DNA from 4 places in the Bacillus pumilus genome. Region 2 is predicted to be linked to each of the others. Evidence: riboswitches for the same ligand, from Rfam matches in the RefSeq annotation. Region 2 holds a riboswitch; each other region holds the start of a gene.
What was found. A riboswitch is a leader RNA that binds a small molecule or an ion and turns the genes downstream of it on or off. The one in region 2 is predicted to bind S-adenosylmethionine.

Region 1: linked by a shared signal. The riboswitch ahead of CKW02_RS19200 (5-methyltetrahydropteroyltriglutamate--homocysteine S-methyltransferase) and the one ahead of CKW02_RS16185 (methionine ABC transporter ATP-binding protein) in region 2 are both predicted to bind S-adenosylmethionine.
Region 3: linked by a shared signal. The riboswitch ahead of mtnW (2,3-diketo-5-methylthiopentyl-1-phosphate enolase) and the one ahead of CKW02_RS16185 (methionine ABC transporter ATP-binding protein) in region 2 are both predicted to bind S-adenosylmethionine.
Region 4: linked by a shared signal. The riboswitch ahead of metK (methionine adenosyltransferase) and the one ahead of CKW02_RS16185 (methionine ABC transporter ATP-binding protein) in region 2 are both predicted to bind S-adenosylmethionine.

What each region holds. Positions count from the first base shown of each region.
Region 1 covers NZ_LT906438.1:3,667,332-3,670,439, forward strand. The annotation lists gene CKW02_RS19195 (gluconate:H+ symporter) at 1-967, shown strand, start outside; SAM riboswitch class I at 1,048-1,160, shown strand; gene CKW02_RS19200 (5-methyltetrahydropteroyltriglutamate--homocysteine S-methyltransferase) at 1,248-2,372, shown strand; gene CKW02_RS19205 (aryl-phospho-beta-d-glucosidase) at 2,427-3,108, opposite strand, start outside.
Region 2 covers NZ_LT906438.1:3,073,889-3,076,996, reverse strand. The annotation lists gene gcvH (glycine cleavage system protein GcvH) at 1-11, shown strand, start outside; gene CKW02_RS16205 (YusG family protein) at 57-293, shown strand; gene CKW02_RS16200 (toprim domain-containing protein) at 422-766, shown strand; gene CKW02_RS16195 (thioredoxin family protein) at 779-1,081, shown strand; gene CKW02_RS16190 (SCP2 sterol-binding domain-containing protein) at 1,202-1,543, shown strand; SAM riboswitch class I at 1,646-1,754, shown strand; gene CKW02_RS16185 (methionine ABC transporter ATP-binding protein) at 1,910-2,935, shown strand; gene CKW02_RS16180 (methionine ABC transporter permease) at 2,928-3,108, shown strand, end outside.
Region 3 covers NZ_LT906438.1:1,317,972-1,321,079, reverse strand. The annotation lists gene CKW02_RS06620 (2-hydroxy-3-keto-5-methylthiopentenyl-1-phosphate phosphatase) at 1-30, opposite strand, end outside; gene mtnW (2,3-diketo-5-methylthiopentyl-1-phosphate enolase) at 31-1,251, opposite strand; SAM riboswitch class I at 1,354-1,455, opposite strand; gene CKW02_RS06610 (pyridoxal phosphate-dependent aminotransferase) at 1,500-2,690, opposite strand; SAM riboswitch class I at 2,856-3,014, shown strand; gene mtnK (S-methyl-5-thioribose kinase) at 3,094-3,108, shown strand, end outside.
Region 4 covers NZ_LT906438.1:2,734,589-2,737,696, reverse strand. The annotation lists gene pckA (phosphoenolpyruvate carboxykinase (ATP)) at 1-1,321, opposite strand, end outside; SAM riboswitch class I at 1,549-1,682, shown strand; gene metK (methionine adenosyltransferase) at 1,878-3,080, shown strand.

The DNA of each region.
Region 1 (3,108 bases), 590 kb from region 2:
CATTATCTTAATTCCACTAGTCTTTACGATCGCACAAGCTGCAAGACTACCTGTGCTTTATGTGGGTATGCCGCTCGTCGCTGCACTCATCACCACACATGGCTTCCTCCCTCCTCACCCAGGGCCGACTGCCATTGCAAATGTATTTCAAGCAAACATGGGACAAACCTTATTAGTTGGGATTATTTTAGCGATTCCTGCTGTTTTAATAGGCGGACTTCTCTTTACGAAACTATTTAAAAAAGATCAGTTGCACGCACATATTCCAAAGAACTTATTTAATCCAAAGGAATTTACAGAAGAAGAAATGCCAAGCTTCGGCATTAGCATTTTCACCGCTGTTTTGCCTGTATTGCTCATGACATTCAGAGCAGTTTTAGAAATTTTCTTCCCGTCCTCCCCATTACTGCCAACCGCTGAGTTTTTAGGTGAACCGGCGATTGCACTGTTAATCTCCGTGCTCCTTGCTATCTACACGTTTGGACTTGGCAGAGGCAAGAGCATGCAGGATGTGATGAAATCGATCACAGATTCTATCGGTTCTATTGCCATGATTTTATTAATTATTGCAGGTGGCGGCGCCTTTAAACAGGTGCTCATTGATAGCGGGGTTGATCAATACATTGCAGGAATCATGCAAGGAAGCACGCTTTCTCCACTGCTTCTCACATGGCTGATTGCTGCGGTCCTTCGTGTATCTTTAGGATCAGCCACCGTCGCCGGTCTCACAGCGGCTGGCATTTCTGCTCCTTTGATTGGATTGACAGGTGTGAGCCCAGAATTAATGGTGATCGCAACAGGTGCCGGCAGTATTACGTTCTCTCACGTGAATGATGCGGGTTTCTGGATTTACAAAGAATACTTTAACCTGTCCATGGCCCAAACCTTTAAAACGTGGACATTGATGGTGACCGTTCTTTCACTTGTCGGACTAGCGGGTGTTCTCGTCGCTGATTTGTTCATGTAGAAAATTAACTGTAAAAACCATTGACTTTCTCTCGGAAAAGTTGAATAATTATGTTTATTAAGAAAATTGAATCAAAGGTAACCTTATTAAGAGTGGTGGAGGGACTGGCCCTGTGAAACCCGGCAACCGCTGTTCCTCGGAACAGAATGGTGCTAATTCCTTAAGCAAGCAGATGCTTGTTTGAAGATAAGGCAGAGTTCTCTCAGTATATGATGCTCTTCCTTATCCAAGGAAGAGCTTTTTTATTTGATTTTTAACCTTTAGAAAGAAGGGATTCAGCATGACACAAGTACAAACCATTGGAAAGAAAACAACGAAACCGCCATTTCGCGCAGATCAAGTAGGCAGTTTACTTCGTTCAGAACGTATCAAGGAAGCACGCAAGCAAAAAGCAGACGGCACACTGACAGCAGAGCAGCTCCGACAAATTGAAAATGAAGAAATCACTCGTATTGTTGAGAAGCAAAAGGAAATTGGATTAGAGGTTGTCACAGATGGCGAATTCAGACGTGCTTGGTGGCATTTTGACTTTCTTGAGGGGCTCGATGGGGTCGAAGGATTTGAAGCGGATCAAGGTATTCAATTCCACAATACGACGACAAAAGCACGGGGCATCAAAGTAACGGGCAAAATTGATTTTACAGATCATCCAATGCTGGAGGATTATCGATTCCTTCACAGCATCGCTGGGGATCATACGGCTAAAATGACGATTCCAAGTCCGAATATGCTCTTTTTCCGTGGAAAGCTTGAAGAAGGAGTATACGACAGCCTAGAGGCATTCCACCATGATGTGGCACAGGCGTATAAGAAGGCCATCCGTGCTTTTTATGATGCAGGCTGCCGCTACTTGCAGCTGGATGATACAGCATGGGCCGTGTTCTTTTCTGAAAAAGGGCATGAACAAATCAAAGCCTTTGGCCGAGAAGAAGATGAACTGCGTGAGTCATTTGCGAAAACAATCAATGAAGCAGTTGCCGATCGTCCAGAGGATTTGGTGATCACTATGCACATTTGCCGTGGTAACTTTAAATCGACGTGGGCAGCTGAAGGCGGTTATGAAGCAGCGGCAGAAACGATTTTTGACGGCTTAGATCTGGATGGTCTCTTTTTAGAATTCGACGACGATCGTTCTGGCGGTTTTGAACCCCTTCGCTATGTGAAGAACCCAAACCTCCAAATCGTACTAGGGCTTGTCACTTCAAAATATGGTGAGCTTGAGCCTGCTGAACAGATTAAAAAACGAATCAAGGAAGCAGCTCAATACGTTGACATTAACCAGATTTGCTTGAGTCCGCAATGCGGGTTCGCCTCAACGGAGGAAGGCAATTTGTTAACAGAAGAGCAGCAATGGGAAAAGCTTCGTCATGTGATTGAGATTGCAGATCAAGTGTGGACTTCATAGTCCCCTTGACGAAAAAAAGACAAACCGCAGTATGAACGGTTTGTCTTTTTTCTTTTATGCATCTAAATGATTACCATTTGTCGCAATCACTTGTTTATACCAATCGAAGCTTTTCTTTTTCTTTCTATCTAATGTACCTTTTCCTTCGTTATCACGGTCGACATAAATGAAGCCGTAGCGTTTTTTCATTTCAGCTGTTGATGCGCTGACAAGGTCAATTGGGCCCCAGCTTGTATAACCCATCAAGTCTACTCCGTCTGCAATGGCTTCTCTCGCCTCTAGCAAATGGCTTCTGAGGTAATCAATTCGGTAATCGTCTTGAATGGAACCGTCTTCTTCTACTTGATCGACAGCTCCCAATCCATTTTCTACGATAAACAATGGTTTTTGGTAGCGGTCATATAGTTGGTTTAGTGTTGTACGAAGTCCTTTTGGATCAATTTGCCAGCCCCAATCACTTGCTTCTAGATAAGGGTTTTTCACGCCTTCAAATAGGTTACCACCAGTCACTTGTCCAAGAATCTCTGGATCTGTACTTGTCACAAAGCTCATGTAATAGCTGAAGCCAATATAGTCCACTGTATGGTTTCTTAGGATGTCTTCATCACCATCTTGGATCTCAATATGAATTCCATTTTCGCGGAAGTATCGTTTCATGTAACCTGGGTAGTAGCCTCTTGCCTGTACATCTGAGAAGAACAATGTTTTACGATCTTGATCAATCGCTGCAAACATA
Region 2 (3,108 bases):
AAGAAGACTAATTCACGTGAAATTGGACACTCTACCTTTATGGGGGGGTGTCCAATTTGTCTTTTCAAAAAGAACATGTGGATATAACAGATCATGTCACTGGACGATTCAAAGAAAGCGGCATGGTGCTGTATCATCAAAATGAAGAGATTGGCACGATGATTAGTGAAAACCAATATGAGTTAAAATCAGGTTATTCCTATGAGCAAAATCGTTTTTATCGTCTGACGGATACATTGACCCACGGAACAGAAAAATATGTAGACTGTGATGATGAAAATGGCTGGTGCTAATCACAGATGAGGCTGCAGTGAGCATAAGCTGCAGTCTTTTTAGTGCAAGCGCCCAATCTTTACAACCTGAATGAAAAATTGTAATCTAAGGGAGAAGTGAACAACGTCAAAAGGGCCGGGTGATCGTGATGAATGTAGAGGTAGAAAAGGTCATCATTGTAGAAGGTAAAACAGACAAACAAAAGCTAAAAGAAGTCATAAGTGAACCTGTTACCATCATTTGCACCAATGGCACGATCAGTACATCGAAGCTGGATCAGCTCGTAGACGAATTATTGGGGAAAGACGTTTACATATTAGCAGACAGTGACGATGCAGGCGACAAACTGCGGAAGCAATTTCGAAAAGAATTCCCTGAAGCATTTCATCTTTTTGTCGACAGAACGTACCGCGAAGTGGCCGCTTCACCGTCAGCCCACATTGCATCTATCCTATTAGCTGCAAACATTGATGTTCATTCGAAATATTTATGAGGGTGGACGTATATGAAAGAGATTGAAGAACACGAATTCAAGGAGATAAAGGACGATTTATTTCTTTTATACTTATATACACCGTTTTGCGGAACATGTCAGCTGGCAAAGAAAATGCTGGCTGTCGTAGACACCATGCAGCCGGATGTACCTTTTTATGAAAATAACTTAAACTACTCACCAGGCTTTGCGAAGGCTTTTGAGATCGAAAGCGTTCCTTGCTTTCTACTGTTTAAAAAAGGTGAGCTGGTGCAAAAAGGCTATGCCTTTCACTCCGTACCATATCTTCATGAAATGATTGAAACCGCTAAATAAAGCGGTTTTTTGTCATATTTCAAGCAATTCATCTGAAAATTTGTCGAGTTATTTATAAAGGACAAGCGAATGTTTGTAGAGAAATGTTATGTATAACCAAATGACAGGGAGGTTATACATGTGGAAAAAGTGAAAACCCATGGAAACACAGGGCAGCGATTATTGCTAAAACCGCTGCTCTCATCATCATCCTTGAAGATTACATTTGAGGCGGAAACTGACTCTTGTACATTGATTGTGGATGAGCGTGGTGAAGTGAAGAAACTACCTGCAATTGAGTTATCGGATCTCATCTTTTATGGTGAGAGAAAAGAAATACTTCAATTATTAGATGGAGATATGTCCTTACAGCAGTTAATTAGCAGGGGACAAGTGAAAGTAAAAGGGTCATTCCGTGCGCTCCTAAGACTAGAGGCGGTACTTTGGCTGACGAACGGTTTTTTTCGAAAAATGATAACTTAGTCGTTTACTTGGAAATTAGCGATTTACAGCGTTGACATATCTCGGGTGGCATGATATTCTACGTTAGTAAAAACATGAACATCACATAAAACAACATATTTTCTCTTATTAAGAGAGGTGGAGGGACGTGCCCTATGAAACCCGGCAACCGTCAGCATAGCTGAAATTGGTGCCAATTCACTCAAAGTCGCAACGCTTTGAAAGATGAGAGAAAGGCGTATTTGAAATAAAAGGCCTTTCTGCTTGCGTTGCAGTTAGGTCTTTTTTACTGATCTGGCAACAGGCTAGAGTCATGACAGCACGAAGAATAAATGAACGTATGTGATGGCAACCTATAGATTCAGCAAGAAAGCAGGTGAGCAGACTGTGATCCATTTACAGAATGTATCAAAAACGTACTACTCAAAAAGTGGAAATGTTGACGCAGTAAAAGACGTCAACTTAGATATTGATAAAGGTGAAATATTCGGAATTATCGGGTATAGCGGTGCCGGAAAAAGCTCGCTTATTCGCCTATTAAACGGTCTGGAGCTGCCAACAGAAGGAATTGTTGAAGTGGCAGGCAACCGGATCAATGAAGTATCGAATGCGAAACTTCGGAAAGCAAGACAAGAAATCAGCATGATTTTCCAGCACTTTAACCTACTTTGGTCAAGAACAGTGAGACAAAATATTATGTTCCCGCTTGAGATCGCAGGTGTACCTACATCGAAACGGAGAGAGCGTGCGAATGAACTGATTAAATTAGTCGGTTTAGAAGGAAAAGAAAATGCGTATCCGTCTCAGCTTAGCGGCGGACAAAAGCAGCGTGTGGGGATTGCGAGAGCATTAGCAAATGATCCAAAGGTTCTTCTTTGTGACGAAGCAACATCAGCGCTTGATCCGCAAACAACGGATTCTATCCTTGATCTTTTAGCGGATATCAATAAACGTTTAGGGCTGACAATTGTGCTCATCACACACGAAATGCACGTCATTCGCAAAATTTGTCATCGCGTCGCGGTCATGGAAAATGGACGCATTGTCGAAGAAGGCGAAGTATTACGCGTCTTCAGACAGCCGAAGGAAGAGATGACGAAGCGATTTGTACAGCAGCTTGCTGAACCAGAGGAAGCGAAAGAAACAATCGAACACGTCTTAGAGCGAGTAAAAGAAGGTCAGGTCGTACGGTTGTCCTTTATTGGCGATTCTGCCGAGCAACCGCTCATCACTGAAATCATTCGATCCTTCAAGGTCGATGTAAACATCCTTCAAGGAAAGATTTCTCAAACGCAGGAAGGCGCGTTTGGAACACTCTTTATCCATATTAATGGAGAAGAGACCGAGGTTGAAAAAGCCATCGCCTATATCCAAAGTAAACAGGTTGAAATTGAGGTGATGACACATGTTTGAGAAATGGTTTCCGAACGTTGACCTAGATGTGATTTGGAATGCAACGGGTGAAACGGTGTACATGACACTCATTTCATTGGCATTTGCTTTTGCAATCGGGATTATCCTAGGACTCCTGCTCTTCCTTACAGGAAAAGGCGGTCTTTGGGAAAATAAACCGATCAATGCTGTCA
Region 3 (3,108 bases), 1.8 Mb from region 2:
AAAATCACAACATACAATTGGTTTTTTCATTTATTCTGCTACCCTTCCCCATAGTTCAAGTGCTGCTTTTAAGTCTTGGCAAGAAGCTGCCTTCTCTTGGATCGACTCTCCATGTATCACCGCATCAATGATCGATCGAAATGCTTTCCCTCCGCCGATGGCTCCACGCGGATGTCCGTGAATTCCTCCACCAGCATTTATCACATGATCGAGTCCAAAATCTTTCATCAAAACTGGAACCATTCCAGGATGAATGCCTGCTGACGGAACAGGGAACGTTTTTTGAACCGAATCCTCTTTTACACAAGCTTCATAGATTCCAAAGGCATCTTTTTTCGGAAGTGCGACCGACCCATACGGTGAGGGAAAAAGACTCAAATCAGCGCCTGCATATCGATTTAATTTACCTAAAAGAAGTGAATGGGAGAATCCATATTCGTGCGATGTTGTCAAAGCGCCGCTTACTGCGGGATGGGCCATAATAGGCAATCGAATATCTGGATCCTCAGCTAAGCTTTGCATGACATCTAACCCGTAGGCAAAAACATTGAATAAGAGTGCATCTGCTCCAAGCTCAGCTGCCTTTCTTGCTCGATCCTTTAGTTCAAAGGTTCTGCCTGTTAAATTAACGGCATATAGCGTTCGGTGCCCTGTCTCTTCATATGTTTCTTTTAATATCTTTTTTCCTTCTTTGATTCGTTCTTCAAAAGGGGCTAGTGGGCTCTCAAATAAAATTTCATCGTCTTTGATAAAGTCAACGCCGCCTAATGCTTGTAAACGGAGCTGTTCTTTTAAATCTGCCATATCACGGCCAATGACACCTTTAAAAATACTCATCAACAAAGGTCGATCAAACACGCCTACTTTTTTTCGTATGCCACCAATTCCAAATACCGGTCCTGGCAGACTTCTTTTCAATCGATCCGAGAATTGAATGTCGATTAGCTTCACTTTTCCATCTAGTGAAAGCTTTCCAAAGATCGTCGTCAAAACGGCCGGAATATCCGCTGAAAAGTTAGCCTCAGGATAAGCAATGGTCACCTCAGATTGATATAGGCCATTTTCGGCTGGAGCAAACTTTTCTGATACCTTTTCCACCCGGCCTTTATGCTTTTGAAGCTGCTCTTTTTTGAGCTGCGGCAAATCCGTCCATGATCCAACTGTTAAACCAAGCGCGATCTGCTCCGCTTTTCGGTTTACTTGTTCATCCTCTCGATGTGTTAATACGTATGTTGCCAGTAATTCACTCACTAGGAATCCCCTTTCGATTGCGTCATGCATATGGTCAATAAAAAAACCTCTCCAAGTGCTTTATCAGCGCCTTAAAGAGGTTGTTTCGTGTCATTCATCCGAATCTTATCTCTCAGCGCTTGCTGCAAGAATTAGCACCGTGCTTCATGGAAGTCGGTTGCCGGGCTTCATTGGGCTAGTCCCTCTGCCTACTCTTGATAAGAATATTCAATTTTCTTAAATATTGTCTGAATTATCGCACCGTTTATTCATGTTGTCAATGGCTTATTTTCAAACAGATTCAAGGAATCGATTCGCCGAGCGGCTTCTTTTAACCGCTCCTCATTTGTTAAAAGTCCTACTCTCACGTATCCTTCACCGTGAGTACCAAACCCATTCCCCGGCGCCACAACCACATGTGCTTTCTCTAATAATACGCCAGCAAAAGATTCAGATGAATATCCTTCTGGCACCTTTAGCCAAGCAAAAAACGACCCCTTTGGTGCAGTGACCTCCCAGCCAATCTCCTTGCAGGCAGCAATCCACACATTTCGCCGATTCTCATATCGATCATTTTGCACCTGTACGCACGTTTGGTCGCTTAACAAAGCTTCCGCTGCCGCATCTTGAGTGGCTTTGAACAGTGAAACAAACAGGTGATCCTGATATAGCTCAATCGCTTCAATAACAGACGGATTTCCTGCTGCAAAACCTACTCTCCAGCCGGCCATATTATACGTTTTAGACAATGTGTATATTTCAATTCCTGTCTCTTTCGCTCCATCTGTTTGCAAAAAGCTGATTGGCTTTTCCCCATCAAACCCAATGCCGCCATAGGCAAAATCATGGACAACACAGAGCTTGTGATCTTTTGCGAATGTAACGGTTTCTTCAAAAAATGAACGGCTTGCCGTGGCACCTGTCGGATTGTTGGGATAATTTAAATACATCAACTTTGCTTTTTCCTTAACATCCTCAGGCAACCTGTCATAGTCAGGTAAAAAATCATTTTGTTCAAGAAGCGGCATCGTCACCATCTGAGCTCCAGCAAGCACAGCACCTGACCAATAATCAGGATAACCTGGGTCTGGAACAAGGAGCGTATCACCCGGATTCAGCAGGCATTGCGGCAGCTCAACAAGCCCTGCTTTCCCGCCAAATAAAATCGCAATTTCCGTCATCGGATCAAGCGTGACACCATATTCTCTTTCATAAAAGGCAGCGGCAGCCTTTTTTAATTTCGCTGTTCCGCGGAATGACGAGTATTGATGATTTTCAGGTTTTAATACCGCTTCCTGCATGGCTTTTACAATGTGCGCGGGAGTTGGCTGGTCAGGATTTCCCTGCCCTAAATTAATAATATCTGCGCCTTCCTGCACCTTTTTCTGGACCTTTTGGACAAGGGATGCAAAAAATTGTGTCGGTAATTGTTTCAATACATCTGATTGCTGGAATTCCATTTTTCTTCACCTTCTATTCAAGTTACGTAGCAATACAAATACTGTAATGGATTGTTTTACGAATTGTAAAGCAATTTTGAAAAAGGATTGACATGTGAAGCGCAGCTCTGATAATATCTTGAATTAAGAAATGCAAACAGACACGAGACAATGACATATTGATTTCTCTTATCGAGAGTTGGGCGAGGGATTTGGCCTTTTGACCCCAACAGCAACCGACCGTTAATACCACTGTGAAGTGGGGCGCAGCAAGTAAGCGCCAAGACAATTGTCTTATAGGGCACGGTGCTAATTCCATCAGACGTATGTGCTGAGAGATAAGAGAGGCTTTGAGCATACACGCCATCAAGCCTCTTTCTCTCAGGAGAAAGAGGCTTTTTTATATGATTTGGAGGGGAAGCAATTGGTTACACTTACG
Region 4 (3,108 bases), 340 kb from region 2:
GGTTCATACGTTTGCCTGTACCATAGCCTCCGCCAGTCCAACCTGTATTCACAAGGAATACTTTTGCGCCGTGCTCATCAATTTTCTTGCCAAGCATTTCAGCATAGACGTGAGCTGGAAGCGGCAAGAATGGTGAACCGAAGCAAGTAGAGAATGTCGTTTCTGGTGATGTGACACCGCGCTCAGTTCCTGCTAATTTACTTGTGTAACCGCTCAAGAAATGGTACATCGCCTGTTCTTTTGTTAAACGGCTGATTGGAGGTAAAACGCCAAATGCATCAGCTGTTAAGAAGACAATGGCAGATGGGTGTCCTGCGATACTTGGCGTCACGATGTTATCAATCATTTCGATTGGGTAAGCAGCGCGTGTGTTTTCAGTAAAGAACGTGTCATCATAATCCGCTTCACGTGTTTCTTCATCAAGCACAACATTTTCAAGAACTGATCCGAAGCTGATGGCTTTGTAGATTTGCGGTTCTTTTTCTTCGCTTAAGTTCACACATTTCGCATAGCATCCGCCCTCAATATTGAAGACTCCTGAGCCAGACCAGCCGTGTTCATCGTCACCGATCAGCTTGCGGCTTGCGCTTGCAGAAAGCGTCGTTTTCCCAGTACCTGAAAGGCCGAAAAATAGTGCGACATCGCCTTCTTGACCGACGTTTGCTGAGCAGTGCATGGATAAAATATCTTGCTCAGGAAGCAGGTAGTTCATGACAGAGAAGATGGACTTTTTCATCTCTCCTGCATACTCTGTTCCACCGATCAGAATGGTACGTTTTTCAAAAGAAACGATAATAAACGTTTCAGAGTTTGTGCCATCTGTTTCAGGATCTGCTTTAAAATGCGGTGCAGATAAGATGGTGAACGGTTTTTCGTTTGAAGAAGGTGTTGATCCGTCAGGTCTGATGAATAGCTGCTTTGCAAAGAGATTGTGCCATGCAAATTCGTTTACCACTGTAATTGGCATACGGTATCTTTCATCTGCACCGGCAAATCCTTCAAAGACGAATAGTTCATCACGTTCTTTTAAGTATGACACAACCTTTGTATATAAACGGTCAAATGCTTCTTTAGAAATCGGCTGGTTGACTTGACCCCAATCAATTTTATGTTCAGAGCTTTCTTCTTTCACGATAAATTTATCTTTAGGCGAACGTCCTGTGTAGGCACCCGTTGTAGCACGGACAGCTCCTGTTGATGTTAAAACGCCTTCATCACGTGCCAAAATCTTTTCAACAAGTTTCGGAACAGATAAATTTTGGTGCGTATTTTCTAATGAGAGCAATGACTGCAAATCTTCTTTTAAATCCACTGAGTTCATAAAAAAACCCTTCCTTTACCGTTGAATTTGTTTTGTTTCGATTAGTATAACACATTCGTAATAATAGTCTATACTATTTAAATATTTTTGTGTGTGTTTTTTCATTTCTGCTATGAAAATATGCTTTTTGGTGATGCTAATAACGTGGTGAAAAAAAGGGAAGATAATTCTGATGAAGCATTGACATGATGCAAGTATTTAAGATAAGATATCTTATTGAACGGATACTCTTATCCCGAGTTGGTGGAGGGACAGGCCCGATGAAGCCCAGCAACCGGTTTCTTATGAAAAGGCATGAATATGCTGAGAAACCAAGGTGCTAACCTGATGCAAGGTACAAGAACACCTTGAGCGATAAGAGTGAAAGGCATGCGATCTCAGACCCTTTCCTCGCAATGAAGGAAATGGTTTTTTTATTTTTGGGATATCATATGAACAAATTGCCAATAACATCTCTAATAGAAACGTTTTCAAATATAAGAGGGAACGAGTTCCGTATCATATTGGAGACCTCATCTTGGGATGATGTGGTCTTGTACAGGAGGAAATAGCCATTATGAGTCAAAATCGTCGTTTATTTACTTCAGAATCAGTGACGGAAGGACATCCGGATAAAATCTGTGATCAAATTTCAGACAGCATTTTGGATGAAATTTTAAAGAAAGATCCAAATGCACGTGTTGCCTGTGAAACTTCTGTTACAACGGGTCTCGTATTAGTAAGCGGAGAAATTACAACGTCTACTTATGTCGATATTCCAAAGACGGTGCGTGACACGATTAAGGAAATTGGCTACACGCGTGCGAAATATGGTTTTGATGCGGAAACATGTGCAGTGCTCACATCTATTGATGAACAGTCTGCTGATATTGCGCAAGGTGTAGACAAAGCGCTTGAAGCACGTGAAGGCACAATGACTGAAGAAGAACTTGATGCGATTGGTGCAGGTGACCAAGGATTGATGTTTGGTTTTGCCAACAACGAAACCGAAGAACTGATGCCGCTGCCGATTTCACTAGCGCATAAATTATCTCTCCGTTTAACTGAAGTACGCAAGGATCAAACACTTGCTTATCTACGTCCAGATGGAAAAACACAAGTAACAGTAGAATATGATGACCAAAATAAACCTGTTCGTATTGATACAGTGGTTATTTCAACGCAGCATGCACCAGAAGTGACGCTTGAACAAATTCAAAGCGACTTAAAAGAGCATGTCATCAGCCCTGTCGTTCCAAGTGAACTGATTGATGAACAGACAAAATACTTTATTAACCCAACTGGCCGATTCGTGATCGGTGGACCTCAAGGGGATGCTGGTTTAACTGGACGTAAAATCATCGTTGATACGTATGGCGGATACGCTCGTCATGGCGGCGGTGCTTTCTCTGGGAAGGACGCAACAAAGGTTGACCGTTCAGCGGCATACGCTGCTCGTTACGTAGCGAAAAACATTGTAGCTGCCGGCCTTGCAGATTCTTGTGAAGTACAACTTGCTTATGCAATTGGTGTTGCACAGCCTGTATCGATTTCAATTGATACTTTCGGAACAGGGAAAGCTTCTGAAGAAAAATTAATTGAAGTGGTTCGTGCGAACTTCGATCTTCGTCCAGCTGGCATTATTAAAATGCTTGACCTGCGTCGTCCGATCTACAAACAAACAGCTGCATACGGACATTTCGGCCGTCATGATTTAGATCTTCCGTGGGAAAAAACGGATAAAGCCGATACACTTCGCAAGGAAGCATTAGGACAATAACAACATATAAAACCGCTTATTTTAAGCG